DNA from 3 places in the Micromonospora sp. NPDC049275 genome. Region 2 is predicted to be linked to each of the others. Evidence: riboswitches for the same ligand, from Rfam matches in the RefSeq annotation. Region 2 holds a riboswitch; each other region holds the start of a gene.
What was found. A riboswitch is a leader RNA that binds a small molecule or an ion and turns the genes downstream of it on or off. The one in region 2 is predicted to bind cyclic di-AMP.
Positions count from the first base shown of each region.

Region 1: it holds a riboswitch for cyclic di-AMP, as region 2 does, so the genes downstream of both, ACGFIE_RS04075 (NlpC/P60 family protein) here and ACGFIE_RS01785 (coiled-coil domain-containing protein) in region 2, are expected to answer to the same signal.
Region 3: it holds a riboswitch for cyclic di-AMP, as region 2 does, so the genes downstream of both, ACGFIE_RS20845 (C39 family peptidase) here and ACGFIE_RS01785 (coiled-coil domain-containing protein) in region 2, are expected to answer to the same signal.

Region 1 covers NZ_JBICSN010000001.1:853,498-863,317, forward strand. Annotated here, with positions in the region: gene ACGFIE_RS04040 (cell wall-binding repeat-containing protein) at 1-872, opposite strand, end outside; gene ACGFIE_RS04045 (cell wall-binding repeat-containing protein) at 1,338-3,236, shown strand; gene ACGFIE_RS04050 (cellulose binding domain-containing protein) at 3,586-4,401, shown strand; tRNA gene ACGFIE_RS04055 (tRNA-Gly) at 4,600-4,673, opposite strand; gene ACGFIE_RS04060 (zinc metalloprotease) at 4,919-5,902, shown strand; gene ACGFIE_RS04065 (pyridoxamine 5'-phosphate oxidase family protein) at 5,980-6,537, opposite strand; gene dcd (dCTP deaminase) at 6,615-7,193, shown strand; gene ACGFIE_RS04075 (NlpC/P60 family protein) at 7,253-8,230, opposite strand; cyclic di-AMP (ydaO/yuaA leader) riboswitch at 8,307-8,443, opposite strand; gene ACGFIE_RS04080 (N-acetylmuramoyl-L-alanine amidase) at 8,676-9,820, shown strand, end outside.
Region 2 covers NZ_JBICSN010000001.1:366,059-375,878, forward strand. Annotated here, with positions in the region: gene ACGFIE_RS01740 (RNA polymerase sigma factor) at 1-428, shown strand, start outside; gene ACGFIE_RS01745 (alpha/beta hydrolase) at 481-1,941, opposite strand; gene ACGFIE_RS01750 (hypothetical protein) at 2,068-2,337, opposite strand; gene ACGFIE_RS01755 (helix-turn-helix domain-containing protein) at 2,334-2,681, opposite strand; gene ACGFIE_RS01760 (CsbD family protein) at 2,840-3,013, opposite strand; gene ACGFIE_RS01765 (heavy metal translocating P-type ATPase) at 3,088-5,337, opposite strand; gene ACGFIE_RS01770 (hypothetical protein) at 5,350-6,303, opposite strand; gene ACGFIE_RS01775 (heavy-metal-associated domain-containing protein) at 6,318-6,527, opposite strand; gene ACGFIE_RS01780 (metal-sensitive transcriptional regulator) at 6,678-6,974, shown strand; cyclic di-AMP (ydaO/yuaA leader) riboswitch at 7,693-7,823, shown strand; gene ACGFIE_RS01785 (coiled-coil domain-containing protein) at 7,828-8,847, shown strand; gene ACGFIE_RS01790 (carbonic anhydrase) at 8,905-9,630, opposite strand.
Region 3 covers NZ_JBICSN010000006.1:295,522-305,341, forward strand. Annotated here, with positions in the region: gene ACGFIE_RS20810 (DegT/DnrJ/EryC1/StrS family aminotransferase) at 1-386, opposite strand, end outside; gene ACGFIE_RS20815 (TetR/AcrR family transcriptional regulator) at 472-1,107, opposite strand; gene ACGFIE_RS20820 (ABC transporter permease) at 1,287-2,183, shown strand; gene ACGFIE_RS20825 (ABC transporter ATP-binding protein) at 2,140-2,994, shown strand; gene ACGFIE_RS20830 (D-ribitol-5-phosphate cytidylyltransferase) at 3,083-4,600, shown strand; gene ACGFIE_RS20835 (CDP-glycerol glycerophosphotransferase family protein) at 4,643-6,349, shown strand; gene ACGFIE_RS20840 (alpha/beta fold hydrolase) at 6,381-7,133, opposite strand; gene ACGFIE_RS20845 (C39 family peptidase) at 7,258-8,100, opposite strand; cyclic di-AMP (ydaO/yuaA leader) riboswitch at 8,333-8,474, opposite strand; gene ACGFIE_RS20850 (hypothetical protein) at 8,759-9,529, opposite strand; partial or broken gene ACGFIE_RS20855 (hypothetical protein) at 9,659-9,820, opposite strand, start outside.

The DNA.
Region 1 (9,820 bases), 490 kb from region 2:
CCACCATCGCCCCACCGCGCCCGGGACACCGCCACCGCCGTCTCGAACCGGCTCGCGCCGGACACCCGCGCGACCCGCTCCTTGCGCTGCGGCTGGTAAGCCGGCACACCGTTCAGACCCGGCACCGCCGACGGCGCGGCCGTACCGTCCACCAAGGCCGTGTACACCGGCCACGCACCCGTCGAGGTAACCCTGCTGAACGCCAACGAGGTGCCGTTCGGCGACCAGGTGGGGTTGTCGTACTGGACGTCGGCGGGGGTGATGGTCACCTCGTTGTCACCGGCGAGATCGGACACGACGATCCGGCCGGCGCGAACGAAGGCCACTCGGGAACCGTCCGGCGAGATCGACGGATTGGACCCATTTTCGTCGACGAGTCTCCAGCGCTCGAACCCCTCCTGGGCGCCGTCGTACAGCATGACGGCCGGCTGGCCGGTCGGCAGACCCGAACCGTTGTCGTCCTGACGCTGGAACGCCACCAGCTGGCCGGGGCCGCCATCCGGATTCAGATAGTGCTTCCCGTCCTTGGGCGAGAGCCAACTGTTGCCCAGCAGCCCTCCGACCCGCTCAGTCGCCACCCGCCAGGGCGAGCTGGCGGAGTTCTTCTCCGACCACGCGACAGCGCTACCGTCGGCCCACCAGGTCGGGCTGCCGCGTCGAACCCCGTCATCCGGCGGCGAGTTGACCGTGTAGCGGATCGCGCCGTCGTTGAACCGGATGCGTTTGATGCCCGCCTGCTGGTCGAGGTAGACCGCCTGGCTGCCATCCGGGGACCAGGCGGCGTCCGTGATGGTGTCCGGCGAGCTGAGGGAGGTCCGCGACGGATCCCCGTGGAACGTGATGGCGGTGCCGCCGTTACTGCTGGTCAGCACGCCGCCCGAGCCAGGGAGGCTGGCTGTCGCAGGTGTACCGCCGGACAGCAGAACGGTCGTGGTGATTGCGAGGGCCGACGCCGCAGCGACCGGACCCCGAATCAAGGATCGAGGCACGTGGAGACTCCTTGCTGGGAAGCGTGCTCACTCCGTGCGTCGCTGCTTCCGACGAGGGCGGCACACGCGAGACTCTATAGTCGACGATCGACTTCCTGGTCTCCATGATCGACAGTGCGCCGGTTACCACCGGCAGGCCGGGTTGTCACCAGCATCGGCTCCACGATGTGGACCGCTCCCGACTCGGCTTCGCACGCACGGACCCTCCTCCGGCCGGCCCGACGGCACGCCCCAGGGCGGGCTGCCGAGACTGGTCCTGAGGCCGTATCGTGCACCTGCCGCCGCGCCGCAGATGTGATCGTCCGCCTGGGCCCGGCTGTCCCATCTACCTCCTCCGAGGGGATCCCCTTGCCTCGACCCCAGCTCCGACGGCCGCTCGCCGCGACGATGGCGCCGGTTCTCGCCACCGTTGCCGTGGCGTTCGCCGTCACTCCGACTCCGGCCACCGCCTCCACCGGCCTCATCGGCAACCCCTTCGCGCCTACGGCCAGCAACGGCAGCAGTTCCATCACCTTCGCCGACGGTCGGATCCTGACCAACTCCGCCGGAGAGAAGATCAACTACGCCTCCTGGTCTCCCGACGGCAGCCGCGCCGCCTTCGTCAACCAGAAAGGCGCGATCCTCACCCTGCGCTACGACGATCCGGACGATGTCCACACGGCGGTCTGGCCCGAGACCGACACCCAACGCCGTGACCCGCAGTGGATCGGGCGTACCGATGAGCTGGTCTGGGCGGCCAAGCCGCTGGGCCGCCCCTGGCGGCTGGAGCACACCCGAAACCTGAACGGCATCGAGACCGACGCCATCAGCCCCGACGACGGCCGGAACTACACGAACCCGGACAGCGACAACGCCGGTACCGTCGTCGCCCAACGTCAGCAGAGTGACGGCAGCGGCAAGCCGGCAGGCGTCCCGGAAATCGGGGTGATCACCTCCCAGCGCTTCGAGGAGATCGCGGCCAACGCCAGCAACCCGACCATCTCGCCCGACGGACGCAAGGTGGCGTTCGTCCGCGACGGCCACCTCTGGAACATCGACCTTCACAGCGGGCTCGAGAACCGCGTCACGCCGGACGGCGCCAGCTACGACAATCCCCACTTCGCGCCGGGCGGCGACTTCGTGATGGCCAACCAGCGCGTGGAGGGGTCCGCCAGCTCGTCCGTGGTGAGGGTCTACGCCATCGGGGGAATGCAGGACAAGGTCTACCCCCTCGACGGGCTCAGCGGCGTGCCGGCGTACCAGCCGCAACTCCTGGACCGCACGGTGCGGGTCGCCGGCCAGGACCGGTTCGGCACCGCGGTGGCCGCATCCCAATCGCACTGGGGGAAGTACGACGACCCGGCCGACGTCCGACCGCGGGCCGGCGCCGTCGTGCTGTCGCGTTCGGACACGTACGCCGACGCGCTCGGCGGCTCCGCGCTCGCCGCGGCCAAGAAGGGGCCGCTGCTGCTGACCCCGCCCACCGCGCTCCAGCCGCAGACCGCCGACGAGATCCGCCGGGTGCTCCCGGACGGCGGCACCGTCTACCTGCTCGGCAGCGAGGGTGCGCTGTCCAACACCGTGCGCACCGCCGTCGAGCGTCTCGGCTTCAGGGTCGTCCGGCTGGCCGGCGCCGACCGCTTCGCCACCTCGATCGCGATCGCCAACGCCATCGACCCGACCCCGGAGGAGGTCCTCGTCGCGACCGGCATGAACTTCCCCGACGCGCTGGCCGCCGGGGCCGCGGCCGGATCGCGCAACCGGCCTGGCACCGACACTTCCGCTGTGGTGGTGCTGACCAACGACGAGAAGCTGTCATCGGACACCAAGGCCTACCTCGATGCCCGGGCCGCCGGGGGCAGCCAGCTCATCGCGGTCGGCAAGCAGGCAGCCGCTGCGGTCGACCCGTACCTGACAATCAACTTCGCCGGCCGGGACCGGTTCGAGACCGCCCTCTCCGTCAACGTGCAGTTCTTCGGCAGGGGCGGCACCGTCGGCTTGGCCACCGGGATGGACTGGCCGGACGCGCTCGCCGGCGGCGCCCTGATGGCGACCCTGAACGGCCCTCTCATGCTGACCGTCGGCACCCAGGACACGCTGCACCCGAAGGCGAAGGAGTACGCCGACCTGCTCAGCGGCGCGGTTGACACCGCCGTCGTCTTCGGCTCGGCGGGCGTGGTCAGCGAGCCGCAGGCGGTCGAGCTCGGCAGGTGGATCGGCGGCCCGATGGGCAGCTCGATGGCCACCAACGGGACCTACTTGAAGTAGCGGCATCCCGCGAACGATCGGAAGGGCCCGGCGAATTCGCCGGGCCCTTTCCTCTCTCGGGCTCCGGCCGACGGCGCGAAGGGCAGCGCGCTGGCGTTCATGGGGACGACGTGGCCCACCGGCCAGTTCGACGGTTGTCAATGAGCACGGACCACATGTCACGGCGAGGCAAGATAACGCCCGAACCCGTCCTGGCCGAGGGGGCCGGTCGGGAGGTCACGGCGGTCTCCGGCGGCGAGCCGGTGCGACGCATGATGGAGACGCCCGCCGATCCGGTCAATTGACAGACGTCGATTATCGCGGTCGACTGGCGAGGCCCGCATCCCCCGGCTCACCCAGGAGGACCCTCTTGCGTACGCTCCTGACCCTCGCCGCGGCCGCCGTCTGCGCCGCCGGTGCACTGGCCGTCCCCGCAGCGGCGGCGCAGGCCGATCCGGCCGGCACCGCCCCGACCGGCGCGACCGTCCCGGCCGACGCCTGCGCCAGTACCGTCCAGATCCAGTCGCTCACCTTCAACCCGCCCCGGGTGGTTGCGGGCCAGGTCGTCAGGGCCACGGCCGTCGGGCAGAACTGCACCGCCCAACAGCAACAGGTCTCCACGGCGATCTACGGCCGGTTCGTCGGCTCCACCCCCGGCATCCCCACCGGTTGCCCGGCCCTCCCCTCGCTGCCCGGCTGGACGGTCACCGTCGATCCGGGCGCGACCTTCAGCTGGCAGGAGGGTTACCACGTGCCCTCCGGCTGTACGGCCACCGGTCTGCAGGTCACGGTCTGGGTAGAGGACGACGCCACCGGCGGCGAGCTCACCCAGACCGCCACGGTGCCGATCGACCCGCCGCCGGCGGCACCCTGCACCGTGAGCTACCGCACCGGGAGCGAGTGGCCGGGAGGCTTCACCGCCCAGATCACCATCAAGAACACCAGCACCGTGCCGGTCAACGGTTGGACGCTCGGCTTCACCTTCCCCGGTGACCAGCACATCGACCAGTCCTGGTCCGCCACCGCCCAGCAGAGCGGTGTCACCGTCACGGCCCGGAACGCCAGCTACAACCCCCTGGTGGCGCCGGGCGCCTCGGTGGTCTTCGGCGTCCTGGGCACCTGGCAGGCCAGCGACGCGGTGCCGACCGCGTTCACGCTCAACAACGTCAGCTGCGCCGCCGGGTAGCCCGCGCACCGGACCGCAGCACATGAGTGGCTATGTGGGCGGGGCACCCGAGGCGTTCGTGTTCACCGGCGAGAGCCGACGGAACCTTGGCGGCCCGAGGCGAGCTAATGGCCCACTAATGGCCCAGCCCTGTTTCGGCATGACCTAGAAACGCGGAAGCCCTGGCGGGACATGAGTCCTGACCAGGGCTTCCGTACGTGGAGCGGGTGACGGGAATCGAACCCGCACTGTCAGCTTGGGAAGCTGATGTTCTGCCATTGAACTACACCCGCAGGCGGCACCACTGTACCTGAGGCACCGGGCCGGTGCACCCAGGTACCCCCGCGCACCCGTCCCCCACCCGCCGAGGCCGGGAGATGACGGCAGGTCGCCTCCGCACCACCTGCAGACACGAAAAAGTCTCCGCGCGGCAACATGTGTCCGTTCTCAAATGCGTCGATGGGTTGTAACGTCTGCCACACGTTCCCAGCCACGGCGTGACACACCCCCTGCCGCGCCGCCAGAAAGAGGTGGGCCCATGGGACTCCGTCCCAACCTGCTGACCCGGCGTGCCGCCGGTGTCGCATCGACGACCCTCGCGCTGCTGCTGAGCACCGCTGCGGTGGGCGTCGTTCCGGCTGCTTCGGCCTTCTCCGCGGCGCCTGGTGGCGCCTGCGCGGAGCCGACCGACAGCCACACCAACGCCCGGGTGAGGCCGGGCGCGGCGAGCACCCACGAGCCCAACGAGCTGACCGCGAAGCAGGTCCGCGAACGCGAGGCCGACCTCGCGACGGCGCTGCGCGAGCGCGCCAACTTCCGCGCCGGCGCAGGCGCCACGACGCTTGCCACCGTTACCATCCCGGTGGTGGTGCACGTGATCCAGCGGGACAGCACCAGGGCCGGCGGCAACATCCCGGACTCGCTGATCACCTCGCAGATCAGCGTGCTCAACCAGGCCTACGCGGGCGGGACCGGTGGCGCGGCCACCGCCTTCTCCTTCCGACTTGACAAGATCAACCGGGTGACGAACCCGTCCTGGTACCCGATCGTCGACGGCTCGTCGGCGGAGCGCTCGATGAAGTCGTCGCTGCGGGTGGGCGGCAAGAGCACCCTCAACATCTACCTCGGTGAGCTGAGCGACGACCTGCTGGGCTGGGCGACCTTCCCGCAGCGCAAGCTCAGCAGCATGGACGGCGTGGTCGTGCTCAACGAGTCTCTCCCGGGGGGCGCCGCCACCAACTACAACCAGGGCGACACCGGCACCCACGAGATCGGGCACTGGCTGAACCTCTACCACACGTTCCAGGGTGGCTGCGGCGGCTCGGGTGACAGTGTGGGTGACACCCCGGCCGAGGCGTCACCGGCCTACGAGTGCCCGACCGGGCGGAACACCTGCTCGGCGGCCGGCCTGGACCCGATCACCAACTTCATGGACTACACCTACGACTCGTGCATGTACCAGTTCACCCCGGGGCAGGCGAGCCGCATGCTGACCGCGTGGAACGCGTACCGCGCGGCGTAGCTTCCCCCGCGTACACCCGGTGCCGGCTCCGTCACGACGGAGCCGGCACCGGCGTTTTTACCGGATCGGGCCCGCGGTCAGGCGGCCGTGCACTGGACGTCACGGCTGCGTCGGGTCGGGCGCGTCTGCGGTACGGAGAGAGGCGCGGCCGGTGCCGGCGGGGATTGCGGATCCAGCCAGACCCGCACTGCCGGGCGGCCCGGAGTGACACCCGGAACGCCTGTGATGTGCTGCTCGCGACGGGTCAACATCGCCACGTCGACTGTGAACTCGAACAACCGCCAGTCGACCTGCGGCTCGGCCCGGGCACTCTGCGCCAACCGGGCCACCCGGCCCGGGTCGGCGACCGGCCAGGCGTGGCCCGCCACGTACGCCTCGTCGTCGCTCTCCTCCGAAGGGAAGGAGTGCAGCGCGTAGCGGCCGTCCCGTTCGAGGTCACGGCGCTTCGGCGAGTCGATGATGAAGCAGAAGAGACCCTCGTCGGTGATGACCGGGGAGACCGGGTGGACCCGGGGCCCGCCGTCGGCGCGGACCGTGGCCAGATAGCCGAAGCCCGGCCCGTACTGCTGCAGGAGAACGCGGATCCCGTCGGCGAGGCGGGGCTCGTCGGCGGCGAATTCGGACCAGGAAGCCATGCCGGCATTCTATCGAACAAATGTACGAGGAGCGACCTCAACACGCTGGTCACCGCGGCCCTCGCTATGGTGGTCCGATGCTGCTCTCCGACCGTGACCTGGTCTCCGAGATCAAGACCGGCACGCTGGGCCTGGAGCCGTTCGAGCCCACCCTGGTCCAACCGTCCAGCATCGACGTCCGACTCGACCGGCTGTTCCGGGTCTTCAACAACCATCTCTACACCCACATCGACCCGGCCATGCAGCAGGACGACCTGACCTCGGTGGTCGAGGTGCCCGACGGCGAGCCGTTCGTGCTGCATCCGGGGGAGTTCGTGCTCGCCTCGACACTGGAGGTGATCTCGCTCGGCGACCAGCTCGCCGGCCGGCTGGAGGGGAAGAGCTCACTGGGCCGCCTCGGCCTGCTCACCCACTCCACCGCGGGGTTCATCGACCCGGGCTTCTCCGGCCACGTGACGCTGGAGCTGTCCAACGTGGCGAACCTGCCGATCACCCTCTGGCCGGGCATGAAGATCGGCCAGCTCTGCATCTTCCGGCTCTCCTCGCCGGCCGAGCACCCGTACGGCTCGGTGGTCTACGGCTCGCGGTACCAGGGTCAGCGGGGGCCGACGCCGAGCCGCTCCTGGCAGAACTGGCGTGCCTGGCCGACGCGCTAGGAGACGACGAGGGCCCGCCGCGTTGAGATCGCGACGGGCCCTGCTGCGTCCGGCGTCGGTCAGCCGGGACGGCCGTAGCTGTGGATCGGCCCGTCGTCGACCTTCTTCATCTTGACGGGCTGACCGGCCTGGGAGGCGTGCACCACCCAGCCGCCGCCGACGTACATGCCGACGTGGTGGATGTCGCTGTAGTAGAAGACCAGATCACCGGCGCGCAGATCGCCCCTGCTGACGTTCTTGGTCACCCGGCTCTGCGCTGCGGCGTTGTGCGGCAGCGACACGCCGGCCTTCGCCCACGCGGCGAGCATCAGCCCGGAACAGTCGTACGAGTTCGGACCCTCGGCACCCCACACGTACGGCTTGCCGATCTGGGCGCAGGCGAACTTGACAGCCGTGCCCGCGGCGCCGCCGGGGTAGCTGGCCGGGCAGGGCGCCGGACGCAGCGAACCGCCGCCGCCGTTGCCGTACACCTTGAGGCGCAGCTTCTGCAGCCTGTCGATCTCGTCGTTGATCTGCTTCTTCTTCGCCGCCAACTGCGCTTCGGTCCGGGTCAGCTGGACCACCATCTCGTCGAGCGGCGCCTTCTGCCGGGCCAGCTCGTCGCGGAGGTCGGCGACCTGCCGGACGTCCTCCTGCTGGTTGTGGGCGAACCGGTCGAGCATCTCGAGCTGCCCGACCACCTCGCTGGGCGACCGGCTGCCGAGCATCGTGTTGACAGTCGACAGGTTCTCGCCCATGTACGCCCGCACGGCCAGCGCGCTGACCTTGGTCATCGCGGCGTCGACCTGGCGTTCCAGGGGCGTGATGCGAGCGGCGAGCGTGTCGGCCTGCTTGCGCTTCACGGCCAGGTCCGCGCGGGTGGCGTTGTGCCGTTCGATGACCGGTTCGAGCTTGTTCCAGTCGGCGTCGATCTGGCGCTCGATCTCGGCGACGGACGGGTCCGCGTGCGCCGCCGTGGCGCTGCCGGTGAGGACGACGGCGACGCCGATCACTGCGGCAAGGGCTGTGGTGAAGCGGGACCAGCGTGGACGCGGCATGGTCGACGTCGGGTTGGCCGAAGCCGACCGTTCGGACGACGGCCGCGGGGCATGGAGGGCCACCGGGGTTCCGTACTCCTTCTTCCTGACCGCCTACCGGGTTAGCTGACGGGTTCGGGCGGGAAGTTGGCGCCCTACCGCATTGGCTGCGGATTCACCCCGGGGGAACCTGGGTCCCCGGCTCGCTCGCAAGCGACTCGGCGGTGTCGGTCCGTTACCGCCCGGATGGGCAGACCTGCTACCGGGCCGACAAATGACCAGAGTAGAGACGGCCGTTACCGATCCGCAACCCGTACGGCCGTGACACTCCGTACCGATTGGAGGGGATCACCGAGCGTACATGAAGGTTTCTTTCTGCACGCTTTGATAGATAGAAAGGTATTGACGCGGACTCCCGGCCGGCGCGAAGGTGACCAGACCGATACCAGCAAATCTAGGGGGTTCGATGGAAAGTCCAACCCTGTCCGCCGGCCGGCGCGCGCTGCTCGTCGTCGCGGTGGTCACCGCAACGACAGCCGTACCGCTGAGCGCCGGTCCCGCCTCCGCAGCGCCGGCCGCCGACCGTCAACAGCAGTACGTCGCCGCGTCGACCGAGTACGGGGTGCCGACCGCCGTATTGCTCGGCGTCTCCTACCTGGAGTCCCGCTGGGACAGCAACGCCGGCACCCCGAGCACCAGCGGCGGCTACGGGCCCATGCACCTGACCGACGCCCGCCACGTGGCCGCCCTACCCGCGCGCGGCCACCACGACGCCGGCACCGAGGATCCGCGCGGCGACGATTCACGTGCCGTCCGGGCACCCGCACCGGCTACCGATCCCGCGCCGCCCAGCGCCGCGTTGCAGACCGTCGACGCCGCCGCCGCGCTGACCGGCGCCGCCCCCGAGGCGCTGCGCACCGACGCCACGACCAACATCCGGGGAGGGGCGGCGCTGCTGGCCGCGTACCAACGGGAGGTGGGCGCCCCGGTCGGCGCCGGCACCGACCCGGCCACCTGGTACGGCGCGGTGGCCCGCTACGCCGGCGCGGACAGCGCCGACGCCGCGGCGGCCTTCGCCGACGAGGTCTTCACCACCATCGGCGCGGGCGAGACCCGCGTGACCGACGACGGCCAGCGGGTCACGCTGCCGGCCCGCGCGGTACGACCCGAGCGTTCCTGGCTGGACCGGCTGGGCCTGCGACGACTCGCCCGCCCGGACGGCCTGGAATGCCCCCGGACCGTGTCCTGTGAGTGGATCCCCGCCCCCTACGAGGCGTTCGGCGACGGCGACTACGGCAACCACGACCTCTCCGACCGGCCCGCCCGGCAGAAGATCGAGTACATAGTCATCCACGACACCGAGGCGAGTTGGGCGACCACCCTGCAACTCGTCCAGGACCCGACGTACGTGAGCTGGCACTACTCGCTGCGCTCGGTGGACGGGCACATCGCCCAGCACGTCAAGACCAAGGACGTCGCCTGGCACGCCGGCAACTGGTACGTCAACGCGAAGTCGATCGGGCTGGAGCACGAGGGCTTCGCCGCGCAGGGCACCTGGTACACCGAGGCGATGTACCGGACCTCGTCGAAGCTCGTCCGGCACCTGGCGCT
Region 2 (9,820 bases):
AGGGAGTCGCCCTGGTCACCGAGGCGCTGACCTGGTCGCCGCCCGGCCCGTACCAGCTCCAGGCGGCGATCGCGGCGGTGCACGCCGAGGCGCCGACGGCGGCGGCGACGGACTGGCCGCAGATCGTGGCGCTCTACCGGCTGCTGGCGCGGATCGCCCCGAATCCGATGGTCACGCTCAACCAGGCGGTCGCGGTGGCCATGGTGGACGGGCCACGGGCCGGGCTCGCCCTGCTCACCGCCCTGGACTCCGACGGCCGCACGGCCGGGCACCACCGGCTCGCGGCGGTCCGGGCGCACCTGCTGGAGCTGGCCGGGGAGCCCGGTGCCGCGCGGGAGGCGTACCTGGCGGCGGCACGCGGCACCACGAGCCTGCCGGAGCAGCGCTATCTCCAGGCGCGGGCCGCCCGGTTGGCCGCGCCCCGGTAGGTCCGCCGCCGGACGCCGGGCAGATCTGACCACCCGACGACCGGCGGCTCGGTCACACGTCGGTGTCGACGGCCGGGCAGCGGGTGCCTCGGGGCGGCACCACCCGGTCGATCAGGTAGGCGTCGACGGCCCGCCCCACGCACGGGCTCGTGGTGTAGCTGCCGTGCCCCCAACCTTCGTAGGTCAGCAGCACGCCGTGCCGGCCCAACTGCCGCGCCACGTTTGTCGCCCAGTTGTACCCGCTCGCCGGGTCGTGCACGGTGGCGGCGATCAGCAGCGGCACGTCGGTGCGCACGCGCAGGCGGTGCTGCGGGTTGGCAACCGGCGTCGGCGTGCCCAGGCAGGTCGCGAGAGCGAACACCGCCGTCGGGTATCGCAGGTCCGGCGCGAGCCGGGCCATCCGGCGCAGGTGTCCGGCGTACTCGCGGTAGTCGCGGACGGGCAGGCTCCAGTCCTGGCAGAAGACCGCGAAGGGGTACGGCGCCACGGCGTCGCCCGTCGCCGGGACGACGGCCCGCACGGCGCTGGGGGCGTCCATGCTGCCCAGCCACTCGGCGAGTCCCGGCCACCGCCAGGTGTCGTAGAACTCCTTGTGGGTGAGCCGGGTCAGCTCGAACGGGGTCAGCACGACACCGGGCCGTTTCGGGTCGGCCAGATCGCCGCGCTCGGCCCGTGCACGCAGCCGCTCCCAGAGCGCCCGGAAATCCTGACCGTGCAGGACGCACGCCGTGGATCTGTCACACCAGGCGACGAACTCGTCGAACGCGTCCTCCGAGGTGACGGCCTGGGTGTCGAGGAACGCCCGGGTGCCGAGGCTGTGGTCCATGGCGGCCTCCAGCACCATGGCCCGGACCTTCTGCGGGAACAGCTCGGCGTACCGCTCACCGAGCAGGGTGCCGTACGAGCTGCCGTGGAAGGTCAACTGCCGCTCGCCGAGCGCGGCCCGGATCGCGTCGAGGTCACGGGCGGCGCTTGTGGTGTCCACATGGTCGTAGAGCGGGCCGGTACGCGCCCGGCAGTCGGCCCGCAACAGCACATTGCCGGCCAGCGTCGCGTCGAACTGGGCCTGGTCGGCGATCAACTGCGGTTGCCGGGCGAGCAGGTCCCGGGAGCAGACCACCGGGTTGCTGCCGCCGGTGCCGCGCGGGTCGAAGCTGACGATGTCGAACCGGGCCCGCAGGTTGGCGCTGAACCGGGAGCTGCCGTTCACCACCCGGTCGACCCCGCTGTCGCCTGGCCCGCCGGGACCGAACACCAGCGCACCCTCCCGGGTGGCCGGATCGGCGACGCGGCGGGCCAGCGCCAGGTCGAAGCGTTCGCCCCGAGGTCGGTTCCAGTCCACCGGCAGCGACAGGGTGCCGCACTCGGCGCTGGCGTCGGCGGCGCAGGGCCGCCAGTCGATCGTCGGGGCGGGCTGTGGTCGGGCGGCGGCCGGGCTCGCCGGGGTCAGGCCGGCGGCCGTGAGGGCCAGGGCGACCGCCCAGCCGACTGCGGATTTGCGTACGCGCAGCATGAGGTGCTGTCCTCTCCTCGAAGGAGCGTTACCGGTGAGACTCGCCCACTGGGCGAGGTGATGCTGCTTCCCTCCCGGGCCGTCGAGTGGCCGCTCGACGGCCCGGGGCCTCCGTCTGCGGCGCGGTCAGTCGACCTCGCGCAGGACGTGTTCGAGGGTCGTCATCCGGGTCTCCATCCCGCCCAGCCGGCCGTCCATTGCCGCGAGCAGGCGGGCGTTCTCCGCCTGGGACTGGACGGCCCTCTCGGCGAGCCGGCGGTAGTCGTCCGCGCGGGCCGCCTCGTACCGGGCCCGCCGGGTCTTGGCGAACTGCACGACGCTTACCGTGACCACGCTGATCAGAAAACCGAAGATGCCGATCGCGCCGACCACCTCGGTCCAGTCGTGGTCGCTCATCGGTCCGCTCCGGACTGCTCGGCCGAGTCGGGCACGGTGAGCGTCTGGACCGCCGCCGCGATGACCTCGGGGGTGAGTGTGAGCACGAACGGCTCCACCTCGTAGTAGTTCATGGCCTTCCCGTCCTCCGACAACTCCAGGCGAGCGGTGACCAGCCCGGCCGCCGCCAGCTTCCGTAGGTGGACCTGCAACAGCGCCCGGCTGATGCCCAGTTGCCGGGCCAGCCCGCTGACATAGGCACGCTCACGGGCCAGCGCGGCGACGACCCGCAGCCGGTGCGGGTTGGCCAGGGTGGCCAGCATCCGGACCAGGTCGTCGCCGGTCGGCGGTGAGGCGGCACTCATAACCAGCCCTTGCACATGCCAACAGAAGTTAGCAGGTAACGGCACGTGGCGGTGCGCTCGGAAGCGGAATCAGGGGGATCTCAGGGTTGGCGGCCCCGGACAGACAGCAACGCCGGGCCGGTGAAACTCACCGGCCCGGCGTTCTGCTACGTCGTACGTCAGCTCTTGAAGGCGTCCTTGATCTTCTCGCCGGCCTGCTTGAGCTTGGCCGTGGACTGGTCAGCGCGACCCTCGGCCTCGAGCTGCTCGTTGTCGGTGGCCCGACCGGCGCCTTCCTTCAGCTTGCCGGTCGCGTCCTCGGTGGCGTTGTTGATCTTGTCGTCGAATCCCATTGCCAACCTCCATTGCAAGCGTCGCTACGACAGCAGAGGTACCCCCACCGCCACCGGCCCAACCATCGCCGTCGTCACAATCCGCGATCGGCTGCCGAGCGGAACCGGCGCAGCCGCAGGCTGTTGGCCACCACGAAGACCGAGGACAGCGCCATCGTGGCGCCGGCGATCATCGGGTTGAGCAGCCCGGCGGCGGCCAGCGGCAGGGCTGCCACGTTGTAACCGAAGGCCCAGAACAGGTTGCCCCGGATGATCCCGAGCGTGCGCCGGGACAGCCGGATGGCGTCCACCGCCGCATCCAGGTCGCCCCGGACGAGGGTGAGGTCGGACGCCTCGATCGCCACGTCGGTGCCGGTGCCCATGGCCAACCCCAGGTCGGCCTGGGCAAGCGCCGGCGCGTCGTTCACCCCGTCCCCCACCATCGCCACCGACCGCCCCTCGGCCTGGAGCCGCTTGATCACGTCGACCTTCCCGGCGGGCAGCACCTCGGCGATCACCTCGTCGATGCCCACCTCGGCGGCGACCGCCCGGGCCACGGTGGGATTGTCCCCGGTCAGCAGGACCGGGGTGAGCCCCAGCGCACGCAGCCGAGCCACGGCTGTCCGGCTGGTGGGCCGGACCACGTCGGCGACCGCGAGCACACCCCGCGCCAGTCCGTCCCAGCCGGCGACGATCGCCGTACGCCCAGCGGCCTCGGCGTCCCGCACGGCCCGGTCAACCTCCGGCGGTACGTCGACACCGCGCTCGCGCAGCAGCCGGGGCCGGCCGACCAGTACGGCCCGCCCGTCGACGGTGCCGGTGACGCCCGACCCTTCGAGGTTGGCGAAGCCCGTCACCGGGGGCAGCGCTCCGACCTCGGCGGCACCCGTGGCGACGGCCCGGGCGATCGGGTGCTCGGAGGCGGCCTCCACGGCCCCGGCGAGCCGAAGCAACTCGGCGCGGACCTCACCGCTCGCCGGCACGACGTCCACCAACGTCATCCGGCCAGTCGTCACGGTGCCGGTCTTGTCCAGTACGACGGTGTCGACGCGGCGGGTCGACTCCAGCGCCTCCGGCCCCTTGATCAGCACGCCGAGCTGGGCGCCGCGGCCCGTGCCGACCAACAGCGCGGTAGGCGTGGCCAGCCCGAGGGCACACGGGCAGGCGATGATCAGCACGGCCACGGCGGCGGTGAACGCGGCGGTCGGACCGGCGCCGGTGCCGAGCCACCAGCCGAGGGTGCCCACCGCCAGGGTGATGACGATAGGCACGAAGACACCGGAGATCCGGTCGGCCAGCCGCTGCACGGCGGCCTTGCCGCTCTGCGCCTGCTCGACGAGGTCGGCCATCCGGGCGAGTTGCGTGTCGCCGCCGACCCGGGTGGCGGTGACGACCAATCGGCCCCCCGCGTTGATCGTGGCACCGACCACGCCGTCGCCCGGCCCGACCTCGACCGGCACCGACTCACCGGTCAGCATGCTGGCGTCGACGGCTGATGTGCCCTCGTCGACGACCCCGTCGGTGGCGATCTTCTCGCCGGGGCGGACCACGAACCGGTCACCGACGGCGAGCCGGTCCACCGGGATCCGCGTCTCCACCCCGTCGCGCAGCACCGCCACGTCCCGGGCGCCCAGTTCGAGAAGGGCGCGCAGGGCCGCCCCGGCGGTCCGCTTGGACCGGGCCTCGAAGTAGCGGCCGGCCAGGATGAACACCGTCACCCCGGCGGCCGCTTCCAGGTAGATGGTGCCGGCGCCGTCGGTGCGCGTGATGTCGAAGCGGAACGGGTGCGTCATCCCGGGCATCCCCGCGTCGCCCAGGAAGAGCGCCCAGAGCGACCAGCCGAACGCGGCCAGGGTGCCCAGCGAGACCAGCGTGTCCATGGTCGCGGCGCCGTGCCGCAGGTTGGTCCAGGCGGCCCGGTGGAACGGCAGCCCGCCCCAGACCACCACCGGAGCCGCGAGGGTCAGCGACAGCCACTGCCAGTAGTCGAACTGCCAGGGCGGCACCATGGCCAGCACGACCACCGGCACGCTGAGCGCCACCGACACCCACAGCCGGGTACGCGGACCCCGCAGCGGGTCGGCCGGCTGCTCGGTCGTCGGCGGGGCCGGCAGGGCCGCCGTGTAGCCCGTCTTCTGCACCGTGTCGATCAGGTCGTCCGGGGTGACACCGTCGGCGTACCGGACCGTGGCCTTCTCGGTGGCGTAGTTGACTGTGGCGCTCACCCCGTCCATCCGGTTCAGCTTCTTCTCGATCCGGGCGGCGCAGGCGGCGCACGTCATTCCCCCGATGGCCAGCTCGATCCGGTTCGGCGCCTCGGGCAGGGGTCTGCTGGTGGTGGTCATCGTCTGGTCCCGTCAGTTGTGCCCGTGGCCGGGGGTGCCGTGCTCGGCGCCGCCGGTCGAGGACGGTCCACCCGGGGTGGGGCCGCCGGTCGCGGCGGCGTCGGCAACGACTGTGAACTCGGCGGTGTGCACCCGCCCGCCGTGCCGGAAGTCGAGGTAGAGCCGGTAGCTTCCGGCCGACGGCACCTCGGCGAGGAAGGTGACCTGCGGACCGGGTCGGGTACGCCCGTCGCCGGGCGTTCCGTCCGGGTGGACGTGCAGGTACGCCAGATCGCCCCGGCGCAACGCCACCAGGTGCCCGTACGCCCCCAGGTAGGGCTCCAGGTCGGTGACCGGCCGCCCGTCCCGGCTGACGGTAAGGGTGAGAGGCGACGTGCGGCCGGGCTGCGGCGTGCCGGCCAGGGTGACCGTGTACCCGTCGACGGTGGTGCTGCTCGCCGGGGCGGGCAGCGGCCGTTCGGTCAACTCACCGGGGACCGTCACGTCCACCCCGAGGATCAGGGGCTCGCCCCCGGTCGGGGTGAAGTCGGCGAACGCCCGCCACTGCCCGGGACCGGCCAGCGGGGTGTCGACCCGCCAGGTGCCGTCGGGAGCCAGGTCGGGGTGCACGTGGCGGAAACCGGACAGGTCCCGGCGGGCGACGATCAGGTGCATCCGCCTGTCGTGCGCCACGTCGTACCTGGTCACCGGACGGCCGTCCGGCCCACCGACGCGGAAGGCGAACTCGCCTGCCGGGGCGGCCACCGGAACGAGTGTGTAACCGCGGTCGGAGACGAGCAAGCCACCGGGAACCCGATCGGTCACCTCGTCGTGCGTGGTGGGGCCCGAGGTGTGGACGGCGCCGCCGTCGTGCCCGCTCTGGGCGGCCGGGGCGGCCGGGTCGACCACCCGGCCGATCCCGTACGCCGCGCCGAAGACCGCCGCGAGACCGAGGGCGAACCCGCCCAGCCTGGTCACCGTGTTCACCTCGGGCCTCCCGCTCACGCCTCGACGAGGTCGTAACCGGCCTCGTCGACAGCGGCCCGGACGGACTCGGTGGCCACGGGCTGCTCACTGGTGACGGTGACCCGGCCGGTGGCGAGATCCACCTGCACGTCGCGCACGCCGGCAATGGCGCCCACCTCGGCGCTGACGGCGCTGACGCAGTGCCCGCAGGTCATGCCCCGCACCTGGTACGTCGTGTCGACCATCGAATCTCTCCCTTCATCGTCTGCCAGCCTATACCCCCCAGGGGTAAGGCCGAGTCAGACCGGTGTCCGTTCACGTACCGGTACCCGGTGGGGGTATCCAGCAGGAAGCGACGTTACCATACCCCCCAGGGGTACGCTATTCTCGTCGTCATGAGCGCTCCCACCCCGATCCGCGGGTACACCGCCAGCAAGGACCAGCTGCTCGCGCGGCTCCGCCGCGTGGAGGGCCAGGTCCGAGGCATCGAGAAGATGGTCGACGACGACCGCTACTGCATCGACGTGCTCACCCAGATCTCCGCGATCCAGGCCGCGCTCGACAAGGTGGCCCTGGGCCTGCTCGACGGGCACGCCCGGCACTGCATGCACGAGGGAGCGGCCGAGGGCCGGGCCGACGAGATGGCCACCGAGATGATGGCGGCCGTAGGCCGACTCATGAAGCGCGGCTGAGCCGGCGGACCGGCCGGGCTCCCGCCGTGACTACCATTTCCCACGATGGCCCACCGGTCCCCGCCACACAGCCGGGCGCCGGCACCGCCAGGCAGCGGCGCCGGCACGTACCAGCCGGGCCCGTCGGTCACTGTGCGTGACCGCCCGTTCGTCAGCCAGCCATCCGATGCGCTCGTCACCGTGTTCGTCCGGCGGAGGTGAACCGCCCGGCCCGTCGGCACGTACCCCGCACCGGATCGTTGGGAGTCTCGCATTGGGTTCCGACCACAGCAGTTCCGCTCGACCCGCCCGGCCCGGGCATGTCGCGCCGCCGTACCCCTCACCACCGGGCTGGCCGCGGTGGTGACCGCGGCCGGGTCGACGCCGGTGCGGGGCGCGGACGCCGACGCCCTGACGCCGCGCCCCCGTGCGGACCGGACGGAGGCACCGGCCGGCCCCAGCTCCCCGCCAGCGGCTCGGCCCGACGGGCCCGATCCGGAGCGGCGTCCACCCCCATCCGCCGCCACCGCCCGGTGGCCAGAGCCGAACAGGAGCACGGATACGGCATGGTGACACTCCTCAGCGTGACCGGATCGGGCATCCGCCCTGAGAACCGCGTCACTGGTCACTCAACGCCATGGCGAAATGACACTTTTAGTGGGTATCGGGACGTAGCTCAGGCGGTGGAGTCTCGGGTAACCTCGCTGCCGGTCACCGATGAAGGCGCGCAGCGGCGCCTGCGGTGCCACCGCCCAATCGCCAACCGGCGAGCCGGGGACCCAGGCACGTGGGGTGAATCCGCGCCAGCGGTAGGGGCCACTTCCGCCCCGAACCCGTCAGCTAACCCGGTCGGCGGTCGACGGAAGGGAACATTGTGACGGCACCCCTACGCCGCTGGTTGACACCCGTGGTGGCCGTGCTCGCCGCGCTGACCGTGTTCGCCGGGCCCCTCCCGGCCCACGCCGCCCCGACGACCCCCACACCGTCCGGGCACGAGCAGGACGACGAGCCCAAGCTGCTCGACGACGTGATCGAGCAGACCAACCGGGACTACGTGGCGGCCAAGTCCAAGCTGGACCAGTCCAAGAAGCGGCAGCTCGAGCGTTCGCTGGAGGTCGAGCGGGCCAAGGCCGACCTGGCCGCGCTGGCGCCGCAGGTCGCGCAGATCGCCGCCCAGTCGTACCGGACCGGGCGCGTCGGCGCGATCGCGATGCTGCTCGAGAGCGACGCCCCGGACTCGTTCGTCCAACGGGCCGCGGCGCTCGACGAGATGAACATGGTCAACGAGAAGAAGCTCGCCGAGGTCAACGCGGTCAAGGCCCGCGCCGAGAAGGCCAAGCTGGCCCTCGACGCGGAGGTCCGCGAGCAGCAGAAGCAGACCGCCCTCATGGCGAAGGACAAGCGCGACGCGGAGAAGTCGCTCGCGCTCGTCGGCGGGCAGGGTTTCACAGGCGGCCTGGTGGACGCCACCTCGCCGGTCGCCCGGATCGGTCCGGGTCGCACCGCCGACGGTGACTGGAAGCCGCAGTCGTGCAGCGAGGAGGACCCCACCACCTCCGGCTGTGTCACGCCGCGCACCCTGCACGCGTACAAGGAGGTCAAACGGGCCGGGTTCAACCGGTTCGTCGGCTGCCACCGCAACGGTGGCCCGTACGAGCACCCGAAGGGCCGCGCCTGTGACTGGTCGTTGCAGAAGAGCGGCTTCAGCCCGTGGCACAACAACGACACCCGCATGTACGGCAACAACGTCGCCGCGTTCCTCATCCGCAACGCCGACCGCCTCGGCATCTACTACGTGATCTGGAACCGGCAGATCTGGTTCCCGGCGACCGGCTGGAAGTCGTACAGCGGGCCGTCGAACCACACCGACCACGTGCACATGTCGCTGCTCTGACCCACCGCTCAGGAGTCCGAGGGCCGTCCCGCACCCCGCGGGGCGGCCCTCGCCCTGTCAGGCGGCGGTAGCTGCCGGGGCGTCCGCGGCGCCGGGTGCGTCGACAGTCGCGGCACCCGACGGTACGGGGGTCACCGGGCGCACCACACCGGCGGCGAGCCGGTACGACATCCCCACCACCGCCAACCGTCCCTGCGCCACCTCGGCCGCCAGCACGGGCGACTGCCCGAGCAGCGTTTCGACGGTTTGGGCGATGTGGATGTCGACGATGCCGTCGATATCGGTCACGCCCTCGGCTGTTGCGCGCCGCAGGCTGGGCAGTACGGCGTCGACCACCGCGGGAAGGTGCCCCGGGGGCGCGATGCCGGTGGCGGACGCCTCGCGGGCAGCCTGCACGGCGCCGCACGAGTCGTGGCCGAGCACCACCACCAGCGGGGTGCCGAGCACGGTGACCGCGTACTCCACGCTGCCCAGCACCTCCGGGCCGGCGGTGTGCCCGGCCGTACGGACCACGAAGAGGTCGCCCAGCCCCCGGTCAAAGATGATCTCGGCGGCCAACCGGGAGTCGGAGCAGCCCACGATCACCGCGAACGGGTGCTGCCCGTCGGCCACGGCGGCCCGGTGCCCGGCGTCCTGGTTGGGGTGGCGCGGCGCTCCACTGACGAAGCGGCGATTGCCGGCGGCCAGCTCTGCGTAGGCACGGGCCGGCTCGGTCGACGTCGCCGCTCGATCGCCGACCCGCTGCGGGCCGGGCTGCTCGCCAGGCGTACCGGAACGGCTCATTCCCGCACCTCGTCTCCACGCGTTTGACCTGCTCAACAGGGTTTTCAGCCGGGCCGGCGGTGGGCGCAGGCCCGGGCTCCACGGTCACACGCACCGCAAGAGGCGTCAAGGTATGCGTGATTTAGATTTCATACGTAGAACCCGAACCGATCTCCGGCCGCAGGGACCGGGCCGGCCCGTCGGCATCTGG
Region 3 (9,820 bases), on a different contig from region 2:
ATTGCCACGGTGCGCGGCGTGATCGCCGCGGCGACCGCCTCCGGGTCGATGCAGAAGCTGCCCGGCTCGATGTCCACGAAGACCGGCACGGCGCCGACCAGCCGAACGGCGTTCGCGCTGGCCGCGAAGGAGAACGAGGGCACGATGATCTCGTCGCCGGGGCCGAAGCCGAGCGCCATCAGGGTCAGCTGAAGAGCCGACGTCCCGGAGTTCACCGCGACGCAGTGCCGCCCGGCGACGAGCTCTCCGAACTCCTCCTCGAACGCCTTGACCTCCGGACCCTGCACGACCAGGCCACTGCGCAGCACGCGCACAGCCGCCTCGATCTCGGCCTCGCCGATTACCGGACGGGCGGGGGGGATGAATTCCGCGTTCAGCCCAGACATGGGCTTCCTCCTCGGGACAGGGGGTTCGTTCGGGACGCGATGCTAGCCGGTCCGGTTGACACCGAAGCGGGCGGTACCGACGGGGTCATGGATGAATCGGATCGACGCCCGGGGTCATGGGGGTTGGTTGGAAGCCCGGCTCTGACCGGACAGTCGGTTGGCATGCTACCTCCAGAGCAGTGGCGACCATGGTTGCCAGTCGTGGCAGATCGTCCGCGGACAACGGCGCGCGGGAGACGGCGAGTCGCCAGTACAGAGGCCCGACGATCAGGTCGACCGCCAGGTCGAGATCGGTGTCCGGACCCAACTGTCCGCGCTCGATGGCACGGCCGACCAGTTGGCCGGCGATGTCGCGCTGGTTCGTCCGCAGCACCTGTTCGAGCGTCTGCGCCATCTGTGGATTACGGGCGGCCTCGGCCAGCAGGTCAGGAATGATTTGTGCGGCCAGCGGGTGCCGCAGCGCCCTGGCCATGATCATGAAGAGGATCTCCAGGTCACCTCGGAGATCGCCGGTGTCCGGCAAGGGCAGGCGCTGCCCCGCCGCGGCGGAGACGATCTCGAGGACCAACTGCGGCTTGGAACTCCACCGCCGATAGATCGCCGTCTTGCTGACACCGGCCCGCCGGGCGACCGCCTCGATGGAGAGCCGTCCGTAACCGACCGCCGCGAGCTCCTGCATCAGCGCACGGCGGATGGCCGTGGTGATCTCACCACGGAGCACCGCCGCGCCCGCCGGGGCGCGCCTCTTCTCGGTCGTCACGTGGGACAATGTACCGCAGCGACGGTACGGTTGCGTCCCGACGTGTGGTCCACTACCTTCCACGCAACGACGAAGCGACGCGCCGCGTGCGGGCCGCGCTCTGCCGTCGAGCACCCACAACAAGATCGGAGCGCCTTCACATGTCCAACACGGCGGTGGCCGACGCCGATTCGGGACTCACCGGGGCGCAACTCGCCGCCCGGCACGGCCTGAGCGTCGCCGGAGCGAGACCCGGACTGGGCCTCTACACGCGGCAACTGTGGTCCTATCGGCACTTCATCACGGCGTACGCCAACGCCAAACTCGTGTCGGCGTTCAGTCAGGCGCGACTGGGCCAGTTGTGGCAGGTGCTGACCCCGCTGACAAACGCGGCGGTCTACTACTTCATCTTCGGCGTGATCCTCAGCACCAAGGCCTCGGTGCCGAACTTCATCGCCTACCTCTGCGTGGGGTTGTTCGTCTTCAACTTCACCCAGTCCGTGGCGCTCGGCGGCACCCAGGCGATCACCGGCAACCTCGGGCTCATCCGGGCGCTGCACTTCCCGCGGGCCAGCCTGCCGATCGCGGTCACCATCACCCAGTTCCAGAACCTGGTCACCGCGATGATCGTCCTGGTGGGGATCGTGCTGGTCACCGGCGAGCCGATCACGCTGGAGTGGCTGCTGGTGGTGCCGGCGATGCTGCTCCAGGCGATCTTCAACATCGGCGTGGCACTGTTCCTCGCCCGGCTCGGCTCGAAGCTGAGCGACATGAAGCAGATCATGCCGTTCGTCATGCGGACCTGGATGTACGGCTCCGGGGTGCTCTACAGCGTGAAGGTGTTCGAGCAGAACCTGCCGGCGGCGCTGGCCACCCTCGTGCAGTTCAACCCACTGCTGATCTACATCGAGCTGGTCCGGCACGCGCTGCTGGAGAACGCGCCGCTGACCTCGTCGGCGCCGCGGCTCTGGTTGCTGGCGGTCGCCTGGGCGGCCGTGGTCAGTATTAGCGGATATGTTTACTTCTGGCGCGGAGAACAGGAGTACGGTCGTGGCTGAGCAGCTCAACGTACCGGCGGACGCGGCCACCACGGCTGTCGGCGAGCGGATCCCCACGGTGATCGTGGACGACGCCCACCTCATCTACCGGGTCTACGGTGCCGGGTCGGGCAACGCCGGCTCCCCCGTCGCCGCGCTGCGGCGCATCATCTCCCGGCAGCCGCAACGGCCGACGCTGCGTGAGGTGCACGCGGTCAAGGGCGTCAGCTTCACCGCGTACCGGGGCGAGGCGGTCGGGCTGATCGGCAGCAACGGCTCCGGCAAGTCGACCCTGCTGCGCGCCATCGCCGGGCTGATGCCGGTCAACCGAGGCCGGATCTTCACCCAGGGCCAGCCGTCCCTGCTGGGGGTGAACGCTGCCCTGCTCGGCGACCTTTCCGGCGAGCGCAACGTCGCCCTCGGCTGTCTGGCGATGGGGATGAGCCCCGAGCAGGTCCGCAAGATGACCCCGCAGATCCTCTCCTTCTCCGGGATCAACGAGCGCGACGACTTCGCCTCCCTACCGATGCGGACGTACTCCTCGGGCATGCAGGCCCGGCTGCGCTTCTCGATCTCGGCGGCCAAGAAGCACGACGTGCTGCTGATCGACGAGGCGCTGGCGACCGGCGACACCCGGTTCCGGCGTCGCAGCGAGCAGCGGATCCGGGAGCTGCGCGCGGACGCCGGTACGGTGTTCCTCGTCAGCCACTCGATCAGCTCGATCCGGGACACCTGCGAGCGGTCGATCTGGCTGGAGTCGGGGCAGATCCGGATGGACGGCACCACCGACGAGGTGACCAAGGCCTACGAGGACTACATGTCCAGCAGGTGACGCATCCCGGGCTCCCGCCGCGACGGTGGTGGGAGCCCGGGACCGGCGTCGGCAGCTCGCAGCACCAGCGGATCAGTGAGGATCGGCAATGACCCACCAGCAGGCCCCCGTCCCGGACGCCGCGGCGGCAGCTCCGCCGGCGTCCTGGCTACCCGGCCGGACGGTGGCGGTGGTGCTGGCCGGCGGCACCGGCGAACGACTCGGGCTCGGCATCCCCAAGCAGCTTTTGAAGATCGCCGGCAAGCCGATCATCGAGCACACCCTCGCCGTCTTCGAGGCCGCCCCCGAGATCGACGAGATCATCGTGATGATGGCCGCCAGCCACCTCGCCGACGCCCAGCGGATCGTGGCGCAGGCCGGGTTCCGCAAGGTGAAGAAGGTGATCGAGGGCGGTGACACCCGCAACGCGACCACCCGGCTCGCCCTGGCCGCGATCGGTGACGGCGACGTCAACATCCTCTTCCACGACGCGGTACGCCCGCTGGTCAGCGCCCGGATCGTGCGGGAGTGCGTGAACGCCCTCTGGACGTACTCCGCGGTCGACGTGGCCATCCCGTCGGCGGACACGATCATCCAGGTCGACGAGAACGACTGCATCACTGACATTCCGGTCCGCTCCTCGCTGCGCCGCGGTCAGACCCCGCAGGCGTTCCGCTCCAGCACCATCCGCGAGGCGTACCGGATCGCCGAGGGCGACCCGAACTTCGCCGCCACCGACGACTGCGGCGTGGTGCTGCGCTACCTGCCCGGCACGCCGATCAAGGTGATCGACGGTTCGGACGAGAACATCAAGGTCACCCACCCGGTCGACGTGCACCTGGCGGACAAACTCTTCCAGCTCGCCGCGGCGCAGGCGCCCCGGCTGACCGACCACCGCAGCTACCGCGAGGAGCTGACCGGCCGCACCATCGTCGTGTTCGGCGGCAGCTACGGCATCGGCCACGAGCTGACCGAGCTGGCCCTTCGCTACGGCGCCCAGGTCTTCCCGTTCAGCCGTTCCACCACCGGCACCCACGTGGAGCGGGCCGGGGACGTCGAGACCGCGCTGAAGACCGCCTTCGAGGCCACCGGCCGGATCGACCACGTGGTGGTGACCGCCGGCATCCTGGAGAGGGGCGCCCTCGCCGAGATGGACGAGGAGACGATGGACCGGCTGCTCCAGGTCAACTTCGTCGGCCCGGTGACCATCGCCCGCCAGGCCCTTCCGTATCTCCAGCAGACCAAGGGCCAGCTGCTGCTCTACACGTCCAGCTCCTACACCCGGGGGCGGGCCCGCTACGCGCTCTACTCGGCCACCAAGGCCGCCCTGGTCAACCTCACCCAGGCGCTCGCCGACGAATGGGCCGACGTCGGCGTACGCGTCAACTGCATCAACCCGGAGCGGACCGCCACCCCGATGCGGACGCGGGCCTTCGGCGAGGAGCCGGAGCACACCCTGCTCGCCGCGGAGGCCGTCGCCCAGTCGTCGCTGGACGTGCTGATCTCGGAACTCACCGGGCAGGTCATCGACGTACGCCGGGCGCCGGGCGAAGCGGCGCGGACCGTGCCGGCCCAGACACCGCGGCTGGCCGACGAGATCAATGCCGCCTCGGCGACCGTCGGCTGACGGCCGAACACTGCTGACCGGGACGATGGTGAACGGAGCGACATGCGTGGTGACCTGGTCCGGAAACTGATCGCACGGTGCCTGAGCATCGGGCTGGCCGTGCTGGCCTTCCTGGTCGTGGCGCTGACCGGGGCGACCGGTTGGGGGCTGGCGCTGGCCGTGGCCGCCCTCGTCGCCACCGCCGCTGAGCGACGGATCCGCCAGGACGCGGACACCGCCGCCGAGACGACACTGATCGCCGCCGCCGTCCTGGTCGGCTACGCCCGACGGCTGGACGGCGGGTTCGACCCCGCGCTGGCCGCCGCCGCGCTGGTGCTGCTCGGGCTGGTGCTGCTGGTGGGCCCGCTGCGGGACGCCGGCAACCTGGAGATCCGGGCGGCCAACCTGCCGGTGCGGTCCTGGACGGCGCCGGTCGCCACGCACCTCGGCGACGCGCTGCTCGTGCTTCTCGCCGTGGTGGCGCTGGCCGCCGCGGCGACCATGCCGGCCCTGGTCGCCCTCGCGGCGGGCCTGCTGGTCGGCGCCGGCGCCGGCACGATCGCGCTGAGTCTCGCCCGGCGCCGGTTCCGGCCACCGGCCGGCGGCGGGGCGGTGGGCCGGGCGCTGCGCCGGCACCAGCCGGAGTTCCTGCTCTACTTCTCCGCGCCTCCCGGCTCGGAGTACCAGGTCACCATGTGGCTGCCGTACCTGAAGCGGATCGGCCGGCCGTTCATGGTCGTGCTGAGGGAACCCGAGTTCCTGGCCCCGATCGCCGCAGCCACCGATGCGCCAGTGGTCTACTGCCCCACCCTGAGGGCGATGGACGAGGTGCTGGTGCCGAGCCTGCGGGCGGCGTTCTACGTCAACCACGGTGCGAAGAACAGCCACTGCATCCGCTTCACCCAGCTCACCCACGTCCAGCTGCACCACGGCGACAGCGACAAGGCGCCGAGCGCCAACCCGGTGTCGGGAATCTTCGACCGGATCTTCGTGGCCGGCCCGGCGGCAATCGAGCGGTACGCCCGGGCCGGGGTGCAGATCCCGGCGGAGAAGTTCGTGATAGTGGGCCGCCCGCAGGTCGAGTCGATCACCGTACGCCCGGAGCCCCTGGCTGCCGACTCACCCCGCACGGTGCTCTACACCCCGACCTGGACGGGACATCACGCGGACGCGGACTACTGCTCGCTGCCGGTGGCCGAACCGATGCTGCGCAAGCTGCTCGACCGGGGCGTGACGGTCATCCTGCGCGCCCACCCGTACACCACGCAGAACCCGGCATCGGCGCGGCAGCTGGGTCGGCTGACCGAGCTGCTCGCGGCGGACCGGGCGCGGACCGGCCGGCCGCACGTCTGGGGCGCCGCCGCCCGCGGCCTGAGCCTGGTGGATAGCGTGAACCGCTCCGACGCGCTGATCTCCGACGTCTCCGGGGTGATCTCGGACTACCTCTACTCCGGCAAGCCCTTCGCGGTGACCGACATGGGCGGCGAGGGTGACCGGTTCACCGAGCGGTTCCCGCTGGCCGGCGCGGGCTACGTGCTGCACCGGGACATGACGAACCTGGACGATGTGCTGGGCCGGCTGCTCGGCACCGATCCGATGGCGCCGGGGCGCTGGGCGACCCGGCGGCGCTACCTCGGTGACTTCCCGGCCGAGTCGTACGCCGACGCGTTCCTGGACGCTGCCAGGCGCGAGCTGGAGCCGGACTGGAGCCCGCCGCCCCCCGGGCGGCCGGTCGAGCCGGACCTGGAGCGGGTCTCCCCCACCACCTGAGCCCCCGGCCACCGCGTCCGCTTCATCCAGCTCACCCACGCCGGTACGGGTCGAGCAGCGCCAGCACGGCCGCCGGGTCCTCGACGTGTGCGTTGTGGCCGAGACCGGGCAGCGTGGCGACCGGTACGCCGTACGCCTTGAGCTGCTCGTCGGTGACCATCGGGTCGTGTTCCCCGCGGGCCAGCACCACCGGCACGTCGGTCGCCGCCAGCAACGGGGCCAGGTCGGGCTCGCCGACGCCGAAGGCTGTCGGGTCCATGGCGAGGCGCCACCGGCCGTCGACCTGACGCAACCCGGCGTCCACCACCGGATGATCCGGCGGGACCAGGCCGACCAACCCGGAGACGCGCAGATAGCGGCGGGCCGCCTCGGTGCGGCTGGCGAACCAGCTCACCGGGCGTGCGGCGAGCTCAGCGGCGCGGGCCAGCTCAGCGGGTGACCAGAGCGCCTTGATGCCGAGCCCGACCACCGCGTCCACAGGTGTCCCGGCGGCGCGGGCGGCCAGCGCCAGGCCGACCACCCCGCCCAGCGAGTGCCCGAGCACGACGAGCCGGTCGTCGGCGGCGAGGCCGTGGGCGATTCGGCCGGCGAAACCAGCAAAGGAGTAGGACGGCAGCGGGGCCGACCAGCCGTGGCCGGCGAGATCCGGTGCGAGCCACCGCCCCGGCCAGTGCTGCTCCAGCAACGGCGCCCACGGCAGCCAGACGTCTCCGGTCGCCCCCATACCGTGCAGCAGCAGCAGGACCGGCAGGCGACCGGTGCGGCCACCCGATTCATCCACCACGGCCGCAGTCTGCCACGGTTCGCGGCCGGGTACGAGACTCGTCGATGGCGGCGCGTACCGGAATGAGGCCGCGGGCGCCGGCCCCTTGTGGGGGACGACGCCCGCGGCGGTCTACGTGCCTGGGTCAGGCGGAGTAGCCCCGGGTGGCAATCCAGTTGGCGAGGTCGATCGTGGTGATCCAGTAGGACGGGTCGGCCGGGTTCGCCGAGTCGGCGATCCGCACGGTCCGGCCGTTGTCCTTGTAGCCCACGACGGCGATGTAGTGCCCGCCGCCGTAGGAGTGCCAGCCGCCGTCGGTGTCGGTGGCGTCGCCGACGACGTTGGCCACCACGCCCCGGCCGTCGGTGATGGCCTTGACCACGTCGGCCTGGAGCCGGTCCATCTGGGCCGGGCTGGGCGCGCCGGCAAACATCCGGGTCTGGTACGGGGAGCCCTTCACCTCGGCGTTGAGTGCTCGGGTGGTGTCCTCGGCCGAGTTGGTGCCCATCTCGGTGGTGCCCAGCTCGGCACCGAGTTCCTCCTGGGTGCGGTCGATGCCGGTGGCGCTGAGCGCGTTGCGGGTGGCTGCGGGGCCGCAGTTGTAGTACGTGTTCTGCGCCTCGTAGTCGTAGTCGAGCACCTTGGTCGCGGGCGGCTTCGGTGACTGCCGCTTACGGGTCAGATCCGGGTTGGCGCTGGCCTTGGCGGCGGGCGACGCGGCGCTGGTGGCCGGGGCGGCGGTCGTCGGCGCGGCACTGGGGGACGCGTCGCGCGCGTCGCCGAGGGAAACGGCTGTGTCACTGCGCATCTCGGCGACAGTGGTAGCGGTGCGGTGGCTGGCCGGCGCGTCGTCGGCGCCGGTGAGCAGGGCGCCGGTGGCCGTGGCGATCACGAGGGCCGCGGCGGAGGTGGCGACGATCTGGTACGGGCGCTCGGTCGCCAGGCGACGGAGCTGACGCTGCATGGTGTGCTTCACGGGGTCCTCCACGGATCGGGGGAGAGCGGCACACCACGGGCCGGACCGGCATCCGGGCAGGCGCCAGCGCGCGGACAGTGGTCCGCGGATGGTGAACCGCTCAGGGGAACACCCGGCGGGGCCGGGCGGGAAAGGCGATGACCCGGGGGTCAGCTCACCGTCACTGGACGGATGAGCGGGGGCACCGCTGCGCCGTGGAGGCGTGGGAACAACCGAGGGGTGGAAAGGTGCTGCACGGGTTTGGAACTCCTTCCGACACCGCCTACCGGGTTAGCTGACGGATTCGGGCGGGAAGATCGCCCTACCGCAGGCCGTGGCTCGCGGATTCACCCCAGACTTACTGATGGGTCCCCGGTTCGTTAAGCACGATTGAGCGGGTCGGCGCGGCGTCGCCTGTTGCGATCGGTTACCGCACCGGACGGGACGACACTACTGGCCTGTTCGCGGCCTGCCAAGCCAGGTTCACCTGCGTAAACCCGATTCGGTGCGACAATTTCTGCGCGTACTGCCGATGATGTGACTCGATGGGACAACCGGTTACGGCGACGCCGACGGGCGACAACCGGACAGGCTGCCGATAATGCGGCCACAATCACGGGAAAGATCGAGCCGAACGCGTCGGACGCCCGATTTTCGAATGGCGTGACCGGGCTCACGTAACGGATCGGGCTCAACCCGCGCGAGCCGGGCGCCACCGTGCCACGAGGGCGGGACGGGACGCCCCACTCGCCGCGCGTCGGGCGGTTGCCGGGCTGGGCCGCAGCCGCGCCGTTGCCGCGTACGCCTCCTCGGCAAGGGTGCGCGCCGACTCGGCGGCCAGTTCCGCGTCCCGCCAGGCGGCCCGCTCCTCGGTGGCGGCGGCCCGGTAGTCGGCCAGTCGCGCGTCCCGGATCGCCCGGCTGAGCAGCACCTCCTGCTCGACCGGGTGCCGCCGGGAATCCCAGCCGCGCCGGTGGGCGAGCACGTCACCGAGCTGCGCCATGGTCAGATCGCCCCGCCAGTACGCCGCCATCGCCGCACGGTGCAGGTAGCGCTCCCGGGAGGCGTACTCGGCGGGCGTCCGGGGGGTGTGCGGGGTGGGCAGCGCACCAGAACCCGCGAAGCGGCGGGCGGCGGCGTCCGCCTCGTCGTACGCCACCCAGGCCCGCTCCACCCGTTCCTGAGCGGTCACCCAGGCATCGCGTCGCCGCCGTGCCGTCTTGGCGGCGCCGGTCGCGGCGACTGTCACCTCCTCGGCATACCGGTGCAGGTCGTCGGCTTCGGCCGCGGCCACCTCGCGGGCGGTCGGCGCGGCCGGGACCGGGTCGTCCGCGCGGCGGTCCCGCTCGGGACGGGCGACCAGCACGGCGAGTACGCCCAGCGCCAGCAGGAACAGGGTCGACCAGATGGCAGCGGCCTGCGGCACATCGGTCATGAACTGGTAGAAGGCGGCAGTCTCCATGGTCGGCTCCTCGCGGAGAGAGCAAAGCGATGGGAAGCCCCGCCGCGACCTGGCCACGGCGGGCCACGGATCGGCGGGGTGCGGAGGTGGATCGACAGGGCGCGACGACGGGACGCATGGCCCGGTGACTCAGCGCCGGGGCGGACCCCGGGGAGCCCAGCCGCGCGAAGCGTCGACGAGAGGCCGCCGGTCGGACCCGGCCGCGGACACCGGCAGCACGCCGGTCGCGATGGCGCACTGGCCACCGGGCGGTGCCGGTTGCGCGTCGACCGACCCGGCCGGGATGAACTC